Regions from separate parts of the Paraburkholderia sp. CNPSo 3281 genome, predicted to be linked through region 2. Evidence: predicted binding sites of a transcription regulator. Region 2 holds the regulator's gene; the other holds the start of a gene.
The links. Region 2 encodes FliA, which starts transcription of late flagellar genes. Its sites were predicted from a motif close to CTAAAGTTTNNNNNNNNNNNGCCGNTA; they were not measured.
Positions count from the first base shown of each region.

Region 1: a site for FliA is predicted at 2,459-2,485, ahead of fliS (flagellar export chaperone FliS). Genes of this name have one in related genera too.

Region 1 covers NZ_JAMBPS010000040.1:65,788-71,345, forward strand. Annotated here, with positions in the region: gene M3I56_RS29360 (flagellar hook-length control protein FliK) at 1-1,513, opposite strand, end outside; gene M3I56_RS29365 (flagellar protein FliT) at 1,598-1,930, opposite strand; gene fliS (flagellar export chaperone FliS) at 1,927-2,373, opposite strand; gene fliE (flagellar hook-basal body complex protein FliE) at 2,518-2,853, opposite strand; gene fliF (flagellar basal-body MS-ring/collar protein FliF) at 3,140-4,948, shown strand; gene fliG (flagellar motor switch protein FliG) at 4,938-5,558, shown strand, end outside.
Region 2 covers NZ_JAMBPS010000073.1:13,943-27,928, forward strand. Annotated here, with positions in the region: gene flgJ (flagellar assembly peptidoglycan hydrolase FlgJ) at 1-838, opposite strand, end outside; gene M3I56_RS36495 (flagellar basal body P-ring protein FlgI) at 849-2,048, opposite strand; gene M3I56_RS36500 (flagellar basal body L-ring protein FlgH) at 2,042-2,773, opposite strand; gene flgG (flagellar basal-body rod protein FlgG) at 2,791-3,579, opposite strand; gene flgF (flagellar basal-body rod protein FlgF) at 3,645-4,403, opposite strand; gene flgE (flagellar hook protein FlgE) at 4,431-5,678, opposite strand; gene M3I56_RS36520 (flagellar hook assembly protein FlgD) at 5,705-6,346, opposite strand; gene flgC (flagellar basal body rod protein FlgC) at 6,529-6,954, opposite strand; gene M3I56_RS36530 (flagellar basal body protein) at 7,048-7,563, opposite strand; gene flgA (flagellar basal body P-ring formation chaperone FlgA) at 7,811-9,133, shown strand; gene flgM (flagellar biosynthesis anti-sigma factor FlgM) at 9,314-9,667, shown strand; gene M3I56_RS36545 (flagella synthesis protein FlgN) at 9,717-10,160, shown strand; gene M3I56_RS36550 (RNA polymerase sigma factor FliA) at 10,325-11,056, opposite strand; partial or broken gene M3I56_RS36555 (MinD/ParA family protein) at 11,416-12,198, opposite strand; gene flhF (flagellar biosynthesis protein FlhF) at 12,191-13,986, opposite strand, start outside.

The DNA.
Region 1 (5,558 bases), on a different contig from region 2:
GATCGGTCGCGTCGGCGCCCGGTCGTGCGGCGGACGCATCCGCCGCGGCGCCAGCCTGCGCGGTCTGCGCGGTCTGCGCGGTGGATGCGGCGGAAGTGGTTTGTGCCGCGTAGGCACTCGCGGCGCTAGCGGCTCTCGCAGCCTCGGCGGGATTTGCCGCAGCGCCGCTGCCGATCTCGCGGATCGAAAGCCCCGCGAGCGTGAGCCCGAGCGCTTCGAGCCGCCCGCGCAGCGACTCGCTTTCCGCGGTGAGGCGCGCGGCGCCACCTGCGTTCGCCTGCACGCGCACGGCGAGCGTCGAGCCAGTCAGCGTGAGTTCCGCGTCGACCGTGCCGAGCTTCGGCAGCGCAAGCGTGAGCCGCGTGCGCCATGGGATGTCGTCGGCGTCCACGCCGCCTGCGCCCGAGTGTGGGTCGCGCGCATCGTAGTCGTCTTGCTGGATGCTCCAGTCCACCCGCACGCCCGGCCAGGCCTCGCCATTCCAGCGAAACTCACCGGTCGCGAGCAGATCGAGCTGCTGGCGCACGAGCGGTATCACGGCCGGATGGACCGACGGCCCCGCGGCCTGCGCGGCCGCCTCGTGCATGGCGGGCAGCAGGGTGTCGGCAAGCGTCGCGCGCGCCTGGGCCTGGCTTGCGGCCGCTTCGCCGTGCAGATCCGCCAGCCCGGGGAAGGCGCGCGCCAGCGCGGCGTTGAGCGCGTTTGCCGCGTTCCGGGCATTGCCCGCTTCGCCGCGCGCGGCGCCCGGCGCGTCGGAGAACGTCTCGGTCCATTGGACGTCGTCGATGTCGTCGTCGGCCGGGCTCCAGTCGAGCGGCAGTTGCGAGTGAGCGCCGAGCAGACGGTTCTGCGGCTCATCGGCAAGTTCGGCGGGCGAGAGTTGGCCGCGCAACCATTGCGCGAGGTGGGCTTCGTAGAAGAGTCCGCTCGAACTCACCGTCTGCGCGAGCGACGCAGCGAGCGCGGCGACCGGGCCGGCCTGTGCGGCGGCGGCAGCCGTTTGAGCGGCTTGGGCGGTTTGGGCGGTTTGTCCGGCCTGCGGGTTTTGCGAGGACGCCGTTTGCGCGCCGGCACCGGTGCCGGCGTCGGCCGCCCCGGCCAGTGCCTCGCCGGCCAGACCCTGGGCCGCGAGCGCCACGTCCGCGAGCAACGCGGCTTCCAGCGCCTGCGCTTCGCCCGCGAGACCCGGCAGCGGCAACGTGGCCGCGCCGCCGGCCGCCGCGTCGGCATCGGGGCTGGCCCAGAGCGGCGCGCGGCCCACCACGGCGGGCGTCGCTTCGCCGCCCGAGCGGATGATGGCGTCGAGCGCCAGCGCAACCGCCGAAAGCACGGTCTCCGTAGAGTCCTGCGTAGTGCTGGTGTTGGCTGCGGTGTCGGCGAGCGCGGCGGTGCCCGTTGCGAGCGCGGAGACGCCCGTCTGCGCCGCGCCGGAGGCGCTCTGCGGCCCGACCGGCGTGAGCGCCGCGATGCGGCTCGCGAGGAGCGCGGCGGCTCCGGTGTCGATTCCGTTCATGGTGTTCCGGATCTGCGCACGGCGCTGACCTGCCGGTTCATGGGGCGTTGCGCGCCGTTGCCTCGGGAGGCGCCACGCGCCGCGCTAGCGGGCTCCGTAGATTTCCTGCAAGACCCGCGCGGGCTGCACGGTGCCGTAAAAGAGCGCCGAAAGCCGTGCCATGCAAGGGCTTGCGAGATCGCGAATGGCGGCGTCGTCGGCGAGGATCTGGCGGATCAGCTCGTACTTGCGCGCCCGTTCGGAAACCGTGAGCCGCACCACGGCTTCGGCGTCCTTCAAGGCATCGACGAGGATCCGGTACTCCTCCTGCAAGCCGATCAGATCGTTCCAGTGCGCATCGCGCGCCGCATGGAGCATCTGCTCCGACACGGCCGCTATCGCTTCGTAGCGGGCGAAGTAGTCTGCTTTTGAACTCATCTCATCAATGAGCCGGGCGCTGACGCGGGTGCCTGTTCGGCCATCCTCGCCACTTCCGGCGCTATCCCCAACCAGGCTTCTTCGAGCGTAGCCAGCAGTCTATCGACCTCGACCAGCATGGTCTCGCTCTGTTTGATATTGGCTTCCAGCAGGCGCTTCGTCATGTAGCTGTACAGCGCATTCAGGCGTTGGGCGATCTCGCCGCCCGCCTCGACGTTCAACGCAAGCTGAAGTCCGCTCTCGACAATCCGGATCGCCTTGGCGATCGCCTCGCAACGCGGGCCGACGTTGCCGGCCTGCAAATGCATACGTGCCTGCGCGATGGCCTGGCGCGCTCCCTGGTACAGGAGCACGATCAGCTTGTGCGGGCTCGCCCCCATGACCCCCGTTTCGACGCCCACGCGTGCATAGGCGTTAGCTCCAGATTGGGCAGGGGAAAACATCGGCGCTTCTCCTTGATACGTTTGGCTTGAATGCGGTCGTCCGGCGCTTGCGCGAAGCACGAGCGACGGACTCTTCTAGCCGGGTTATCGGAACGTAGGGGAAGAAGCTTTAGCGCGTTGAGCGGGCGAAGGCTTCGGGCACCGTCACACCTGGATCTGCATGATGTCGGTGTAGGCAGCCACGAGCTTGTTGCGTACCTGCAAGCCGAACTGGAAGCCGATGTTGGCTTTCTGCATGTCGACCATCACGTCGTTGAGCGACACGTTGTTCGCGCCCAGTTCGAACGCCTGCGACTCGCCAACCGCCTTCTGCTGGGCGTCGCTGATCTGGTCGAGCGACGACTTGAGCGCCGCCGCGAACCCGCCGGCCGTGGCCGCGCCCGATTTTTCGTCGGCTGCGGTGGGGCCGCCGGCCGCCTGGGTCGCCATCGACTGCATTTGCGCCAGGGCGGACGTGAGCGGGGATACTGGCACGGTCATGTTTGCTCCACGAAAAGGGGACCTGCGGGGTATTCCGGGGCGAGCCCCAGGACCGGAGTTTCAGCGATTGCGCGGCAATCCTGCGGGCCCGGCCGAGACGGCGCACTGACAGGGCGCCGAATCTGGAGGAGAGCATAGCAGCGGGTCCGTTTCGGCAGCCCCGAAACTAGGGGGAAAACCCGGCTCTATTCGCGCAATCGGCTTGCCAGTGGCCCCGGATAATGCGTCACGTGAAAGTCTCCGCCATGCAAGGCGAGACCTGGAAGCCCCCGGAGATACCCGTCGCATGGATTCGACTGCCAATTCTTTGATCAACCCCGACGCCCGCATGGGCCTCGCCACCTCTGGCGCGGGCGCCGCGCCCAGCGCTGGCGCGGGCGCAGGCCTGGGCGGCGCGGATGACCTAGGCAGCGGCTTCGCGCAACGCCTCGGCTCGCTCTCGTCGTTGCGCAACGTGCGCGGCAACCCGCGCGCGCCGCTCATTTTTGCCGTGGCGGTGCTCGTGGCCGTGGTCGCGGGTCTCGTGCTGTGGTCGCGCGCGCCCGACTACAAGGTGCTGTACAGCAACCTGTCGGATCGCGACGGCGGCGCCATCATTACCGCGCTCCAGGCCGCAAACGTTCCCTACAAGTTCTCAGACGCCGGCGGCGCCATTCTCGTGCCCGCCGAACAGGTCAACGAAATGCGCCTGCGCCTCGCCTCCCAGGGGCTGCCGAAGAACGGTTCGGTCGGCTTCGAGCTGATGGACAACCAGAAGTTCGGCATTAGCCAGTTCGCCGAGCAGGTGAACTACCAGCGCGCGCTCGAAGGCGAGCTCGAGCAAACGATCCAGTCGATCGCGAGCGTGAAGTCGGCGCGCGTGCATCTGGCCATTCCGAAGCCTTCGGTGTTCGTGCGCGAGCGCGAGGCGCCCTCCGCCTCGGTGCTCGTGAACCTGTATCCGGGCCGCATTCTCGACGACGGCCAGGTCGCCGCGATCACGCACATGGTGGCGTCGGCCGTGCCGGACCTGCCGGTGCGCAACGTGACGGTGGTCGACCAGGACGGCAACCTGCTCACCCAGAGCGCCACGGGCGTGGGCCTCGACGCCTCGCAGCTCAAGTACGTGCGCCAGGTCGAGCACGACACCCAGGCGCGCATCGACGCGATCCTCGCGCCCCTGTTCGGCGCCGGCAACGCACGCTCGCAGGTGAGCGCCGACCTCGACTTCTCAAAGCTCGAGCAGACCTCCGAAGCCTACGGTCCGAACGCCAACCCGCAGGCCGCAGCCATCCGCAGCCAGCAGCAGAACATTTCGACGGAAATGCAGCAAAGCGGCGCGGGCGGCGTGCCCGGCGCGCTCACGAACCAGCCGCCGCAGCCGGCCTCGGCGCCCATCAGCGCGCCGGCGGGTGCGAACGGGGCGTCGGCGCCGGTGCCGGTCTCCGATCATCGCGACACCACCACGAACTACGAGCTCGACAAGACCGTGCGCCACTACAGCCAGGCGCCGGGCGACGTGAAGCGCCTGTCGGTCGCCGTGATCGTGAACTATCAGCCGAAGGTGGACGCCAAGGGTCACGCCACCATGCAGCCGCTCGACGCGCAGAAGCTCGCGCAGGTCGAGCAGCTCGTGAAGGACGCCATGGGCTACGACGCCAAGCGCGGCGACTCGGTGAACGTCGTGAACGCCGCGTTCCAGACCGAAGTCGACCCGAACGCGAACCTGCCGTGGTGGCGTCAACCCGACATCCTCGCCCTTGCCAAGCAGATTGCGACGTGGCTCGGCATTGGCGCGGTGGCTCTCTTCCTCTATTTCGTGATGGTGAAGCCGGCGCTGCGCCGCGCGTTCCCGCCGCCCGAGCCGGTTGCGCCCTCGCTGCCCGGCATGGCCGACGGCGAGCCGCTGCTGCTCGACGGTCTCCCCGAAGCCGTGCGCCTTGGCGGCGCCGGCGCGCAAGGCGAAGACAACGCGGACAACGAAGCCGCCCTGCTCGCCTTCGAAAACGAGAAGAACAAGTTCGAACGCAACCTGGAATACGCGCGCAACATTGCGCGCCAGGATCCGAAGATCGTCGCAACCGTCGTGAAAAGCTGGGTGAACGATGAACGCTGAAGGCGCAACCAAGAGCGCGCTGCTGCTCATGTCGATCGGCGAGCAAGAGGCCTCCGAGGTCTTCAAGTTCCTCGGTCCGCGCGAAGTCCAGAAAATCGGCGCCGCCATGGCGGCGCTCAAGAACGTCAAGCGCGAAGAGATCGAGATCGTGCTGCAGGACTTCGTCAAGGAAGCCGAACAGCACACCGCCTTCTCGCTCGACTCGAACGACTACATCCGCAACGTGCTCAACAAGGCGCTGGGCGAGGACAAGGCCGGCGCGATCATCGACCGCATTCTGCAAGGCGGCGACACGAGCGGCATTGAGGGCCTCAAGTGGATGGATTCGGGGTCGGTGGCCGAACTCATCAAGAACGAGCACCCGCAGATCATCGCGACGATTCTCGTGCACCTCGACCGCGACCAGGCCTCGGAAATCGCTTCGTGCTTCACCGAGCGGCTGCGCAACGACGTGCTGCTGCGTATCGCGACGCTCGACGGCATCCAGCCGCAGGCGCTGCGCGAGCTCGACGACGTGCTCACGAACCTCCTCTCGGGCAGCGACAACCTCAAGCGCAGCCCGATGGGCGGCATCCGCACGGCGGCCGAAATCCTCAACTTCATGACGAGC
Region 2 (13,986 bases):
AGTCGGTCATCGCGTCTTCGTACGAGTCGTAGGCGCGGAACTTCTCCACCACACGATGCGGCTGGCCGTTCACGTACTCGGTCGTGACCGTCGAGACGGTCTTGCCGGTCCAGTCCTTGCTCGCCTTGATGCCGAACACGTTGTGGCTCGCCGAGCCGTCGGCGTTCTTGATCTCGCGCTTGCCCCAGCCCGATTCGAGCGCCGCCTGGCCGAGAATGAAGCGCGCCGGAATACCCGTGGTCGAGCTGGCCTGCTGCGCGGCGTTGGCGAGCTTGTCGACGAAGGCGTCCACGGAGGCGTCGCCGTTGCCCTTGATCGGCGGCGTGAGCGCGCTGTTGCCGCTGTAGCCCGAGCCGTTGGCGAGCGCGCCGTTGGCGGCAGCGTTGCCGTAGGCGCGGCCGAGCGCGTTGAGCATCGCGAGGTTGCCCTCGTTCGCGTCCTTGCCCGAAAGCCCCGAGATCGCGCCCGCCACGCCGCCTGCACCGCCGGCGCCATCGGCACCGGCCGCGCCGCCCATGCTGCGCATGAGCTGCTTGAGCATCGCGTTCGCCACGCCAATGCCCTTGTTCGACATCTGCTGGGCGAGCTGCTGGTCCATCATCGAAGTGAACTGGGCGCCGTCGTGCGAGTCGAGCGGGCCGTCGTCGGGCGTCGCTTCGCGCATGCTCTTGAGCATCATCTGCGTGAAGACCGCGTCGAACTGCTTCGCGGCCATCTTCACGCCCTGCTGGGGCGAGGCGTTCGCCGCGGCGCGCATCGAGTCGAAGCCCTGCACGTCGAGCGCGAAGCGGTTGGTGAGGTCGAGGCTGCCGCCGCCGATGTTCTTCGTATTATCCAAGTTACACCCCTTAGATGATCTCGAGGTCGGCGCGCAGTGCACCCGCCGCCTTCATCGCCTGCAGGATCGACATCAGATCCGCCGGCGTAGCGCCCAGCGCGTTGAGCGCTTTCACGACCTCGGCGAGATTGGCGCCCGCCGTGACGAGCTTGAGCGATCCGTTGTCCTGCTTCAACTGGATCTGCGACTGGCGCGTCGCCACCGTCTGGCCGTTGGAGAACGCGCCGGGCTGGCTTACCGCCGTCTGCGTGTTCACGACGACCGAGAGATTACCGTGCGCGACCGCGCAGCTCTCCAGCGTCACCATCTGGTTCATGACGATCGAGCCGGTGCGCGCGTTCAGGATCACCTTCGCGGCCGGCGTGGCCGGATTCACGTTGAGGTCCTGGATCTGCGCGATGAAGCCCACCTGCGACCCCGGATCGGCCGGCCCGTGCACCTGGATCGTGCGGCCGTCGAGCGGCGAGGCCGTGCCCGGGCCGAACATGTTGTTGACGGCCGAGACGATGCGCTGCGTCGTGTCGTAGTCCATGTCGTTGACGGTCAGCGTGAGCAGACCGCCTTGCTGCGAAACCGGCGAGATCACCGAGCGCTCGACGATCGCACCGCCCGCGATGCGGCCCGCGGCGAGCTGGTTCACCTGCACCTTGCTGCCGTTGGCCGAGGCGCCCGCGCCGCCCACGGCCACGTTGCCCTGCGCGAGCGCGTAGACCTGGCCGTCGGCGCCCTTGAGCGGCGTGAGCAGCAGCGTGCCGCCGCGAATGCTCTTCGCGTTGGCGAGCGACGACACCGTGATGTCGATCTGCTCGCCCGGCCGCGCGAACGGCGGCAGCACCGCCGTCACCATCACCGCGGCGACGTTCTTCAGCTGCATGTTGTTGAGCGTCGACGAGGAACCCGACGAACTCGACGTGTTGTTGATCGAGATGCCGAGGTTCGCGAGCATGTTCGCGAGCGTCTGCGTCGTGAACGGCGCCTGGGTCGTCTGGTCGCCGGTGCCGTCGAGACCCACCACGAGGCCGTAGCCGATCAGCGGGTTGTCGCGCACGCCCTGGAAGGTCGCGAGGTCTTTCACGCGCTCGGCGCGCGCCGGCGTCGCGTAGGCGACGAGTGCGCCGCAGGCCAGCACGAAGCCGAACGCCACGCCGAGTGCGGCGAGCACGTCCTTCACGCGCGAGCGGCGCGAACGATGGAAGCGGATCTTCACCATGGCGCGATGTTCAGGAAAAAGCGTTGCAGCCAGCCCATCGTCTCGGCTTCGTCGATCACGCCTTTCGCGGAGTATTCGATCTTCGCGTCGGCGACGTCGGTCGATAGCACGGAGTTGTCTCCGGCAACGGTGTTCGGATTGACGACGCCGGAGAAGCGCACGTATTCGTTGCCCTGGTTGATGAGCATCTGCTTCTCGCCGGAGACGACGAGATTGCCGTTGGGCAGCACGTTCGTCACGGTCACGGTGATGACGCCCGTGAACGTGTTCGAGGCGTTCGCGCCGCCCGTGGCGTCGAACTGGTTCGCGCCTGTCGTATTCAGGTTCGCGCGGTTGAAGAAGCCCGGCAGGAAGTTCGCGGTGCCCGAGAAGCTCGCGCTGGTGCCGCGCTTGGTGGCCGCGCCCGATGATTTGGTCGCGTTGATGTTTTCGGAGATGACGATCGTGAGGATGTCGCCGGTATTGCGCGGACGCTGGTCCTCGAAGAGCGGCCGTCCCGCGTAGCCGGGATTGTAAATCGCGCCCGGCGAGGTATTCACGGGCGGCGGAGGCGGCACGGCCGTCATGGGCTGCTGCGTGATCGGCTGCCGGTTGGGTAGGTAGGCGCAGCCCGCCAGCATCGCGAGCGCCACAGCCGCCGCGAGCGCCCGGGGATTGCCCGGATGCCGCGCGCGGATGCGAGGATGGTTTCGAACGGACTGCGACATATTCTTCACCGACTTGATTAACCAGGGACTCGACCTCAGACCTGCATCTGGCTGAGGGTTTGCAGCATCTGGTCAGAAGTGGTGACCGCCTTGCTGTTGATTTCGTAGGCGCGCTGCGTCTCGATCATGTTCACGAGTTCTTGCACGACGTTCACGTTCGACGATTCGACGTAGCCCTGGTTGAGCGTGCCCGAAGCGTTCTGGCCCGGCGTGGAAACCGTGGGCGTGCCCGACGAAGCCGTTTCCGACAACAGGTTCTGCCCGTTCGACTGAAGGCCGGTCGGGTTGATGAACATGGCGAGCTGCAGCGTGCCGATGGTCGTGTTGTTGCTCGAGCCCGGCGTCGTGACCGTCACCACGCCGTCGCTGCCGATGGTGAGCGAGGTGGCGTTGGCGGGCACCGTGATCGCCGGGATCACCTGATAGCCGCTCGCCGTCACGAGCTGGCCTTGCGAGTTGGTCTGGAACGAGCCGTCGCGCGTGTAGGCCGTCGTGCCGTCGGGCATCTGCACCTGGAAGAAGCCCGCGCCGTTGATCGCCACGTCCTTCGAGTTGCCGGTCTGCTGCAGATTGCCCTGCGTGTAGAGACGCTCGGTTGCCACCTGCTGCACGCCCGTGCCCACCTGGCTGCCCGAAGGCAGTTCGGTTTGCTGGGTCGAGTTCGCACCCGGCTGACGCAGCGTCTGGTACATGAGGTCCTCGAACACGGCGCGCGAGCCCTTGAAGCCATTGGTGCTCACGTTCGCGAGGTTGTTCGAAATCACGTCCATTTGCGCCTGCTGGGCGTTCATGCCGGTGGCGGCGATGTAGAGCGATCGGTTCACGGTGTCTTTCTCCCGGTCCTGCCTCGCGCGCGGCGCGAGGCGGCCTTCATTTAACTTGAAATGGCTTAGCTGAAGTTGAGCAGCTGGTTCGCGCTCTGCTCGTTCTGGTCGGCGTTCGAGAGCAGCTTGGTCTGCATCTGGAACTGGCGCGCGTTGGTGATCATCGAGACCATCGCCGCCACCGGGTTCACGTTGCTGCCCTCGAGCGACTCGGTCGCGACCTGCACGGTCTGGTCCGCGTCGGCGGGGTTGCCGTCCGACGTGTGGAAAAGACCGTCGTCACCGCGCGTGAGCGCACCCGACGGCGGGTTGACGAACTTGATCTGGTCGATCATGGCGATCGCGTTGGCGGGGCTGCCCGGCGCAATGGCCGAAACCGTGCCGTCCTTGCCGATCGTGATCGCCGAACCGGGCGGCACCGCGATCGGGCCGCCGCCGCCGATCACCTGCAGGTTGGCGGCCGTGACGAGCTGGCCGTTTTCATCGACGTGGAGGTTGCCCGCACGCGTATAGGCCTCGTTGCCGTCGGCCGTCTGCACGGCCATGAAACCCTGGCCCTGGATCGCGATGTCGAGCGGGTTGCCGGTATGCGAAATCGCACCGGGCGTCATGTCCGAGCCAGGCGTCGCCGAGAGCACGTAGGTGCGCGTGGTCTGGTCGTTCACCGTCGAGCCGTCGCCGAACGACATCGGCACGGCGCGAAAGTTGGCGAGCTGCGCGCGAAAGCCCGTGGTCGAGACGTTCGCGAGGTTGTTCGCGACGACGGCCTGCTGCTCGAGCGCCTGGCTCGCGCCCGTCATCGCGGTATAAATCAGTCGGTCCATGATGTGCCCGGTACGTGGTTAGACGCGTTACATCTGCAGCAGCGTCTGGTCGACGGTCTGCTGCGTCTTGATGGTCTGCGCGTTCGCCTGGTAGTTGCGCTGGGCCGTGATCAGGTCGACGAGCTGGTTCGTCAGGTCGACGTTCGACGCTTCGAGCGCGCCGCCCGTGAGCGTGCCGTGGTTCGTACTGCCCGGCGTGGAGACCTGCGCGACGCCCGATGCCGCCGTTTCCTGGAACTGGTTGCCGCCCAGGTTCACGAGGCCGTTCGGGTTGTTGAAGTTGGCGAGCACGATCTGGCCGAGCGCCATGGTCTGGCCGTTCGAGTAGTTGCCGGTGATGGTGCCGTCCGCGCCGATCGAGAAGTTCGAGAGCGTGCCGCTCGCGTAGCCGTCCTGGGCGAGGTTGTTCACGCCGTTGGCCGAGCCGTACTGCGTCGTGCCCGCGAGGTCGAGCGTAAGCGGCTGGGGCGTCGTGGAGCCGTCCGCCGGGTTGATGCTGAAGGTGAACGACGTCGTGCCGTTGCTCGACACGGTGGTGTTGGTCGGATCCGCCGTGATGCTCTGCAGCGCGCCGGACGAGCTGAACTGCGCCGTACCGAGCTTTTCCACCGAGCCGGCCTGACCGGCATACACGGTCCACTGGCCGCTCGTCGCGTCTTTCGCGAAATACATGTTGACCGTCTGGGTGCCGCCGAGCGTGTCGTAGGCCGTGACCGACGTCGAATACGTGTAGCTCGACGAGTCGGTTGCGCTGAAGGGCGTCGTGGTCGGCGTCGTGGCCTGCGCGTTCAGGTTCAGCTGCGCCGTAATGTTCTTGGTCGCAACCGGCGCGATGTTGGTGGTCGGCACCTGCAGCGGCACGGTTTGCGCCGTATTGACCACGCCCGTCGAACTGGCGGCATAGCCCATCAGGTCATTGCCCGACGCGTCGGTGATAAAGCCGTTCTTGTCGAGCTGGAACACGCCGTTACGCGAATACGTGATCGTGCCGTTGTTCGACATCTGGTAGAAGCCGTTGCCGTTGATCGCGACGTTCAGCGCCTGGCCCGTCGTGCTGATCGTGCCTTGCGCGAAGTCCTGCTGCACGGTCTGGAGCGACGCGCCGAGGCCGATCTGGTTGCCCACCGACGTCGCGATGGTGTTCGCGTAGACGTCGGCGAACTGCGCCGTGCTCTGCTTGAAGCCAACGGTGTTCGCATTGGCGATGTTGTTGCCGATCACGTCGAGGTCGTTCGACGACGCGGCGAGGCCGCTCAATCCTTGCTGGTAGCCCATGTTTGTCTACTCCGCCTTTATCGTGTTCAGAGAATGGCGCCGACGCTCGAAAGCGCGACCGTTTTGCCGTTGGCGAGCGAGAGGCTCGCCGTGCCGTCCGACTGCTGGACCACGCCCTGCACCTGGCTCGCGACGAGCGCGGTTGCCGTGGCGGACTGACCGTTGGTCGTCGCGCTGGCGGTGATCGTGTAGGTGCCGTCGGCGACCGTGTTGCCCGAGCTGTCCTTGCCGTTCCAGGTGACCGGCACGGTGCCGGCCGACTGCGCGCCGAGGTCGAGCGTGTTGACGACCTGGCCTGCCGAATTGGTGATCGTGAGCTTCACGTCCGACACCGCCGCTGGCAGCGTGACGCCGAGTTGCGGCGACGTCCCGCTCGACACGGCGGCGGTGCTGCCCGGAGCGAGCACGGTCGAGCCGATGAGCAGCGCAGCCTGCGCGTTCTGGCCAGCCGAAAGCTGCGTGGAGAGCGATGACAGCGACGTATTGAGCTGCTGGATGCCCGAGACCGTGTTGATCTGGGCGAGCTGCGAGGTCATCTGCGAGCTGTCCATCGGATTGGTCGGGTCCTGGTTCTGCAATTGCGCGACGAGCATCCGCAAGAAGGTGGTCTGCAGGTCGCTCGCGCTCGTGCCGCTCGACGACGACGAACTCGAGCTCGTGCCGTTCATGGTGTCGAGCAGTTGCTGCGACACGGTGGCGGTGCTGCCGCCAATGGTTGTGTTGCTGGAACTCAACGCGTTCTCCCTCGATTGCGCTTCGTGCTTGGCGTGTGGTGGTGGCGGGCGCGTCTTCGTTGCGCGCCCGCTGGTCTCTGTACTTACTGCGGTGTGCCGTGCTTAAGGTCCCCGCTTCAGGTCCCGATCGTGAGCGTCTTGAGCATCAGCGTCTTGGCCGTGTTCAGCGTTTCGACGTTGGCCTGGTACGAGCGCGACGCCGAGATCATGTTCACCATCTCCTGCACCGGATCGACGTTCGGCATCGTCACGTAGCCGTCCGCGTTGGCGGAGGGATTGTCGGGGTCGTAGGTCTCTTTCATCGGCGTGGGGTCGTCCACGACGCCGGTCACCCTGACACCGCCCACCTGCTGGCCCGAGGCCGTGCGCGCACCGCCGAGCGGATTCACCGCGAACACGACCTGCTTCGCCTTGTACGGCTGACCGTCGGGGCCGGTCGTGCTGTCGGCGTTGGCGAGATTGGACGCCGTCACGTTCAGACGCTGCGATTCCGCCGTCATGGCGGAGCCCGCAACGCTGAAAATGTTCATCAGGGATGGCATGGTTTCGTTGACCTCACATCAGGTGCGCGTCACGCGCGCGTTGGTCGTTCATGGCTTCGTTACTGCGTTTTCCGGCTGCGCCGCGTGCGGCGATCAGCTCGAACCCGAGGTGATCGCGGAGAGCATCGTCTTGATCTGCTGCGAGACCACCGTCATGCCCGACTCGAAGTGCAACGCGTTGTCGGCGAACTGCACGCGTTCGGTGTCGAGATCGACCGTGTTGCCGTCGAGCGCGGGCTGCACCGGCGTGCGGTACATGAGCTGGCTCTTGTAGGTGTCGGCCGGGCCGCCCGTCGGGATCAGCTTCGCGTCGCCGGCCATGTGACCCGATTCCGTGGACGCCATCTGCATGCCACTCGTCACGCCCGCGGGCTGCGCCATGGCAAGCGGCTGGGCGTTGCCGCCCGAGGTGGCCGTCATGCCCACCGTGCCGCCGGCGCCCGTCTGGCGCAGCGCGCCGGCCAGCGACGCCGCGAAGTCCACGTCGCGCGCCTGGTAGCCCGGCGTGTCGGCGTTCGCGATGTTCGAAGAGATCAATGCCTGCCGCGTGGCGCGCACATCGAGCGCTTCGCGCCCAAAGGCGAATTCGGCATCGAGTTTGTCCAGCATCGGGCGTTCTCCGTGAAACGAAAAAGGATTCGGCGTGAGCGCGGCGGGCTCGCCAACAGGCGGGGAAAGCGGCGCAAACGTTAGGCGCGTGGTCCGAAGGCCTTTGCGCATGGAGTGGAATATTAGGCGGGGGTGGCAAGAACCAATCGGACGAATAGCCGGTAAAGCGCCCCTCTATTCGACGCTAGCGCGCGGGGGCCGCCGCCTAGAATGCGAGGCGTGTCAATGCATTCGATGGAGAACGACAATGCCGCAGACTGCCACCTTGCGTAGGCCGCACGCCGGCCTGGAGCGGCGTGCGCGCGCGCTGTCGTGGCGCGCGTCCTGGGCGTGCGTGCTCGCCTGCACCTTGGGCGGAGCGCCCTTTGGCGGCGCGCCCTTTGGCGGCACGCTCGCTCATGCACAAACTCCGGCGCAACCTGAAGGCGCCGGCGGCCAGATCTTCATTGCGGGCCCCGGCGACCGCTCGGGCGCCGACGCCGCGCAGATGAACGCGCTGCTCGCGAGCAACGCGAAGAAGCCCGCCGCGGCGGCGGCCAGCAGCGCTCCCGCCAATGAGGCCGCGCCGCTGCGCGCGGCCAGCTACGCCGATCTGAATTCGCGCGGCGTGCCCGAGGATGCACGCGCGGGCGTCGAGTCGAACGGCATGATCACGATTCCGGGTCCCGGCGAGCGCGCGTCCCAAGGCGACGCGCCGCGCATCGTCACGGTTCCCGCGCCGGGCGCGAGCGCCCAGCCCATGCGCGTGCCGGCGGCCAATGCGAACAACGCGGGCGCGCTGCAGCGCGTGAACCTGTCGAGCGCCGCGAACCGCGTCGCCCCGGTGGTCGTGGACGCCGGCGCGGCGACGCTCGCGGGCGCGAAGCCGGTTGCCAGCGCAAGCGCCGGCGCGCCGCCCAATCCCAATACCAGCGCCGTCGCCACGAACGTGCAGGCCACGCCGCCGGGCCAGCAGGACGGCGAATCGATCCGCGCCGTCGCGCTCGCCTTCCTGCAGCAGCAGTCGGCGGGCTTGCCGGGCCACGTGAGCATCACGGTCGCACCGGTGTTTCCGCGCGGCCTCGCCGCCTGCACCTCGCTCGAGCCGTTTATGCCGCCGGGCGCGCGCACCTATGGACACACGACCGTGGGCGTGCGCTGCGTCGGCGCGAAGCCGTGGACGCTCTATGTGAGCGCGCGCATTGCCGTGGACGTGACCTACTACGTGGCCTCGCGCCAGATCGGCGCGGGCGAAGCCCTTTCGGCCGCCGATTTCATGCCGCGCGCGGGGGACCTCGCGAACCTGCCGCAGACCATCATCACCGATCCCAACCAGGCGACGGGCGCCGTCGCGCTCGCGCGCATTTCCGCGGGCCTGCCGCTGCGCACCGACATGCTGCGCAGCGCCGCCTCGGTCGTCATCGGACAGACGGTCAAGGTGATCGCCGTAGGCAGCAACTTCACGATCTCCGCCGAGGGCAGCGCGCTTAACAACGCCGAGCCCGGCCAGCAGGTGCGCGTACGCACGAGCGCCGGCCAGATCATCTCGGGCGTGGTCAAGGACGCAGGTACCGTGCAGGTCCAGATCTAGAGCCGGTAAGCGCTGGTAAGGGCCGGATCAGGGTGCGCTGAGCCCCATCCGGCGGCCCGATCCGGCCGTTTCCGGCTTGGTGCGCCAGCACACGTAACAGCATGTAACGTTGGGATTTTCGGCTAAAGTTCGGCCCGACCTGTGCCGTTATCAAGGTCAAATCGATCAGGAACGCCCATCGTGAAAGTTGACTCCTCCACCCGCAATGATCCGCGCACGCTGCAGGATGGCCTCGCGCGCTCGCAAGCCGATTCGACCGGCGTAGGCGCCGCCAGCACCGACACCGCGGCCACCTCCGGCGCGGCAGGCAGCACGACTCCCGCCGCTCAAGGCGGCGCGAACGTGAGCCTCTCGTCGCTCTCGTCGACGATGCGCTCGCTCGCGGCGAGCGGTTCCGCCGACATTGACACGGCGCACGTGCAGTCGATCAAGGACGCGATCCGCAACGGCACGTTGCAGATCGATTCCGGCAAGATCGCCGACGGTGTGATCCAGACCGCGCGCGACCTCATGAAGCCGACGTCGGGCAACTGAAGCCCGATGCGCGAGCGCCGCGCAAACCTCGCTTTTTTGGTGCCTTGCAATGAAAGATGCCCTGTTGGCCACACTGATCGACGAACACGCCACGGTCGAGGCGTTCGCGTCGCTGCTCGCCTATGAAGAGAAGGCGCTCGTGTCGGCCGACGGCATGGAGGCGCTGCCGCAGATCGTCGAGCAGAAGACGACGCTCACGCAGCGTCTCGCGGGCCTGGAAAAGGCGCGCGACGCGCAACTGGCCGGCCTCGGCCTGCCAGGCGGCCGCAAGGGCATCGAAATGGCCTGCGACGGCGATGCGCGTCTTGCAAGCCAGTGGGCGCTGCTCAAGGGGTCGACGGAGCGCGCGCGCCGCAAGAATCTCACCATTGGCATGATGATCCGCACGCGCATGGAGCATAACCGCCGCGCGCTCTCGATCCTGCGCGGCGAAACGGGCAACGGCGCGATGCTGTACGGTCCCGATGGACGTCTGCCGGCGTTCGGGCTGTAAGCGCGCACGCAGATCGTTCGCCAAAGACAAAAGCCGAAGCGGCGATGCTTCGGCTTTTTTGTTTGCGCGAGTCCACTGCACCGACAAAAAGCCGGAGCGCTCACGCACTTCGGCTCTTTCACCGCACCAGCCCGCGCCGGCAGCCGCGCAGACCGTCTACCGCCTCAATTCTCCTGGCCGGCCCACGACATCTCGCGCAGCCGCGTGCGCAAGCGCGCCACCGCCTGGCTGTGCAGCTGGCACACGCGCGACTCGCTCACCTCCATCACCGCGCCGATTTCGCGCAGGTTCATGCCGTGCTCGTAATAGAGCGACATGAGCAGCTTCTCGCGCTCGGGCAGCCGCTCGATCGCCTCGACGAGCGCGCCGCGCAGGCTGCCGTCGAGCAGCGCCGAAAGCGGGTCCGAATGATCGACGCAGTAGCGGTCGAGGAACGGTTCGTCCTCGGCGGAGCGGTCGAAGTCTTCGTAGTAGATGAGCTGGCTGCCGTGCAGTTCCTGCAGCATGCTCTGATACTCGTCGAGCGGCATGCTCAGATGCTCGGCGATCTCCGTCTCGCTCGCCGAGCGCCCGAGCCGCTGCTCCACCTTGTGCACCGCGCTTTCCACTTCACGCGAGGTGCGGCGCAGGCTGCGCGGCAGCCAGTCGTTGCTGCGCAGCTCGTCGAGCATTGCGCCGCGAATGCGCTGGCTCGCATAGGTCTCGAACTGCGCGCCCTGATCTTCCTTGTAGCGGTTGGCCGCGTCGAGCAGGCCGATCATGCCGGCCTGGATCAGGTCGTCGAGGTCCACGCTCGCCGGCATCTTGGCGACGAGCTGCAAGCCGAGCCGCCGGACGAGCGGCGCGTACTTCGCGAGCACGTCGGCCTGCGAAATCTTTCCTTGAGCGTTATACATCGTGCTCTCCACTTCTCATCTCCCCTATTGGCGTCGTCGTGCGCACGTCAGACGTGCTGCGGCGACGTCCGCTGCGCGGGCGTATCGGTCCGCCAGCCCACATGGGACGGCGCGGACGCGGATGTTGCGTTGGGTGCGGGATGCACACCCGTCACGGCCGCAACGAACGAATCGGCGTTCGCGGCGAGCGTGCTGTGTGCGGCGTTTGTTGCATGCGTAGCGTGGGGCTGGACGCCGCCTTGTGGCGCGCCGTCCAGATCGTCGGCGGGTGCCTGGCCCGCCGCTTCATGTACTTCGTCCGTCGCGCCGAATAACGCTGCGCTGGCGCGCGCCGTGGCCGCCGAGCACGCCGAGACCGCGGGTCGCATCGGCCAGTGCGGCAATTCGGCGGCCACGTGGCGGAAATCGCGCGCGGCGGCCGTCGACGGAAACGCATCGACGATGCAGCGCGCGAGCCTGAGCGCCTGCGCCATGTGCTGATCGGCGGCGACGCTTCCGGCGCTGTCGAGCGACACGCTCAGGTAGCGGCTCGCCACCCCCGCGAGGTTCTCGATCGCGGCCTGCGCGTCGCTCGCGTTCGCCACATGATTCGCGAGCACGCGGAACTGCGCGATCGCATGCGCGAAGTGCAGCCGTTTCATGCACGCGTAGGCGTCCGTGATCGACTGCGCACCGATGCGCATCACGATCAGCACGTCGTGCGCGTGCATGGCGAGCGGCGAAAGCGCGCCTTCGGCGTCGAGCTGCGCGTCGATCAAGACAATGTCCGCGGGACCCGAAATGACCTTCTGCAGCTGCGCGGCCGTGTACTGCGCCCGGTTGTCGCGCGAGGCGGCCAGCACGCCGAAGCCGAGCGCATGGCGGCCCACGGCTTCCTCGAGCGTGCGCTCGCCGCGCATAACGGCGGCGAAGTTGCCTGCGCCGCGCACGCCGCCCACCAGCGCACAGACCGAGCGGGGTCCCAGACACTCGTCGATCACGAGCACGTCTTTGCCCTGCGCGGTGAGCGCCGCGGCGAGATTGACCACCGTGGTCGTGCGCCCGGGCGAACCTGCACCGCCCGTCACCGCGACCACGCGCGAGCCTTCGCGCGCGAGAAGCCGCCGCAGCCCTTCGGCCTGATCGATTACGAACTTATCCAAACCTGACCTCGTGAGCCTGCGAATTCGAACGCGTCGAGAGTGCCGACAGCAGCGCCGGGATATCGTCTTCGTGCGGCACGAACGGCGAACTCTCTCGCGGAATGCAGAAAGCGCTGCGGATCAGGAAGCGGCGCGTCGCCACGTAAAGGTTCTCGGGGACCTTCTGGCCCGTGGAGACGTAATGCACCGGCAGCTTGTAGCGCAGCACGGTGTCGAGCGCGCTGCCGAGGTTGGTCGCCTCATCGAGCTTGGTGAGGATGCAGCCCGTGAGCGGCGCGTTATCCGGACCGCTCTGGTAGGCCTGCACGACTTCGTTGAGCGTGTCGCCGTGGTTGGTCGCCGAGAGCAGCAGAAGGCGCTGCACCGGGCGGCCCGCGCCGCACAGCATGGCGATCTGGTCGGCCACGGCGCGGTCGCGCTGGCTCATGCCGATCGTGTCGATCAGCACGATGTGCTTGTTCTTGAGTTCGGTGAGCGCGAGCTGGAGGTCCGCGCCGTCGCGCACCGCGTGCACCGAAACGCCGAGGATCTTGCCGAAGATACGCAGTTGCTCGTGGCCGCCGATACGGTAGCTGTCGGTGGTGAGGAGCGCCACCTTGCTCGCGCCGAAGCGCATCACGCAGCGCGCGGCGAGCTTCGCCGTGGTCGTGGTCTTGCCCACGCCGGTCGGGCCCATCAGCGCGAACACGCCGCCGCGCTCCATGAGCGCTTCTTCGTCTTCGAGCACGGGCAGGTTCGATTCGAGCACCGACTGGAGCCACTCCACGCCGGCCTCTTCGGTTTCCACCTCGGGCAGGCGGTCGATCATCATCTTTACGAGCTGCGCCGAGAAGCCCGCGGCGAACAGCTGCTTGGTGAGCGCGCCCTGCACCGGGCTGCGGCGCTGGCGCTCGCCCCACAGGAGGCCCGCGAACTGCTCTTCCATCATGCCGCGCATGGAGGCGAGCTCGTTCATCACGGTTTCGTTGACGACCTGCTCGATGCGCGCGCGGATCGCTTCGCTCACGGTTTGCGCCGCGTTGGCGCCATCGGCGCCCTGCGCATTGCGGTTGCCGGGCGCGGGACCGGCGGCTTCCGGACCGTGGCCGAGACGCTGCGCGGCGCGGCGCGCGGCGACATGCGCGGCCTCGAGCGCCCAGTCGGGCGTGCTGGCGTCGACGTCGTGCGGCAGCACCGGGTCAGCGACGCTGCCAAGACCGCGCGCGGCGGCGGCAGCGGGCGTCATGCCCGGCACGCGCGGCGCGTTCTGCTGGTTCGCGATGCGGCGGGCGTGGTCGATCAGCCAGGGGTTCGTCTCGGCCATCGTGCGCGGCGCGTCGCCCGCCGGCGCGGCGGCGGCCTGCTCGAGCCGCGCTGCGGCTTCGCGTGCGGCGGCCGGGGCGCTGGCGTTCACGGCCGGTGCCGTGGACGCAAACGATGGCGCAAAGGCCGGCGAGGCGAGCGACTCGGTCGCGGCCTGCAGCGCCATTTGCAGCGGCGAATGCGCATGCGGAACGGCTTGTTGCGACTGCGCGGCCTGCATCGCGGATTGCAGCGTCGGCGGCATCGCCGATTGCGCGGCCTGCTGGCCCGCCGCGGCGCGCGAAGAAGGCGAAAGCGGCACGATGGCGGCCGCTGCTTCCTTGCCGAGCGAGACGGCGGTGTCGGCGGCGTGATCGCCATCGGCATCGGCGTCGGCGCTCGCGCCGCCATTTTCGACGCCCACTTCCGGGCTCGCGCCGAACACCGAGGAGAACACGTCCGGCATGCCGCTCGCGTAGGGGTTCGCACCGCCGATCGGGGCGGCGA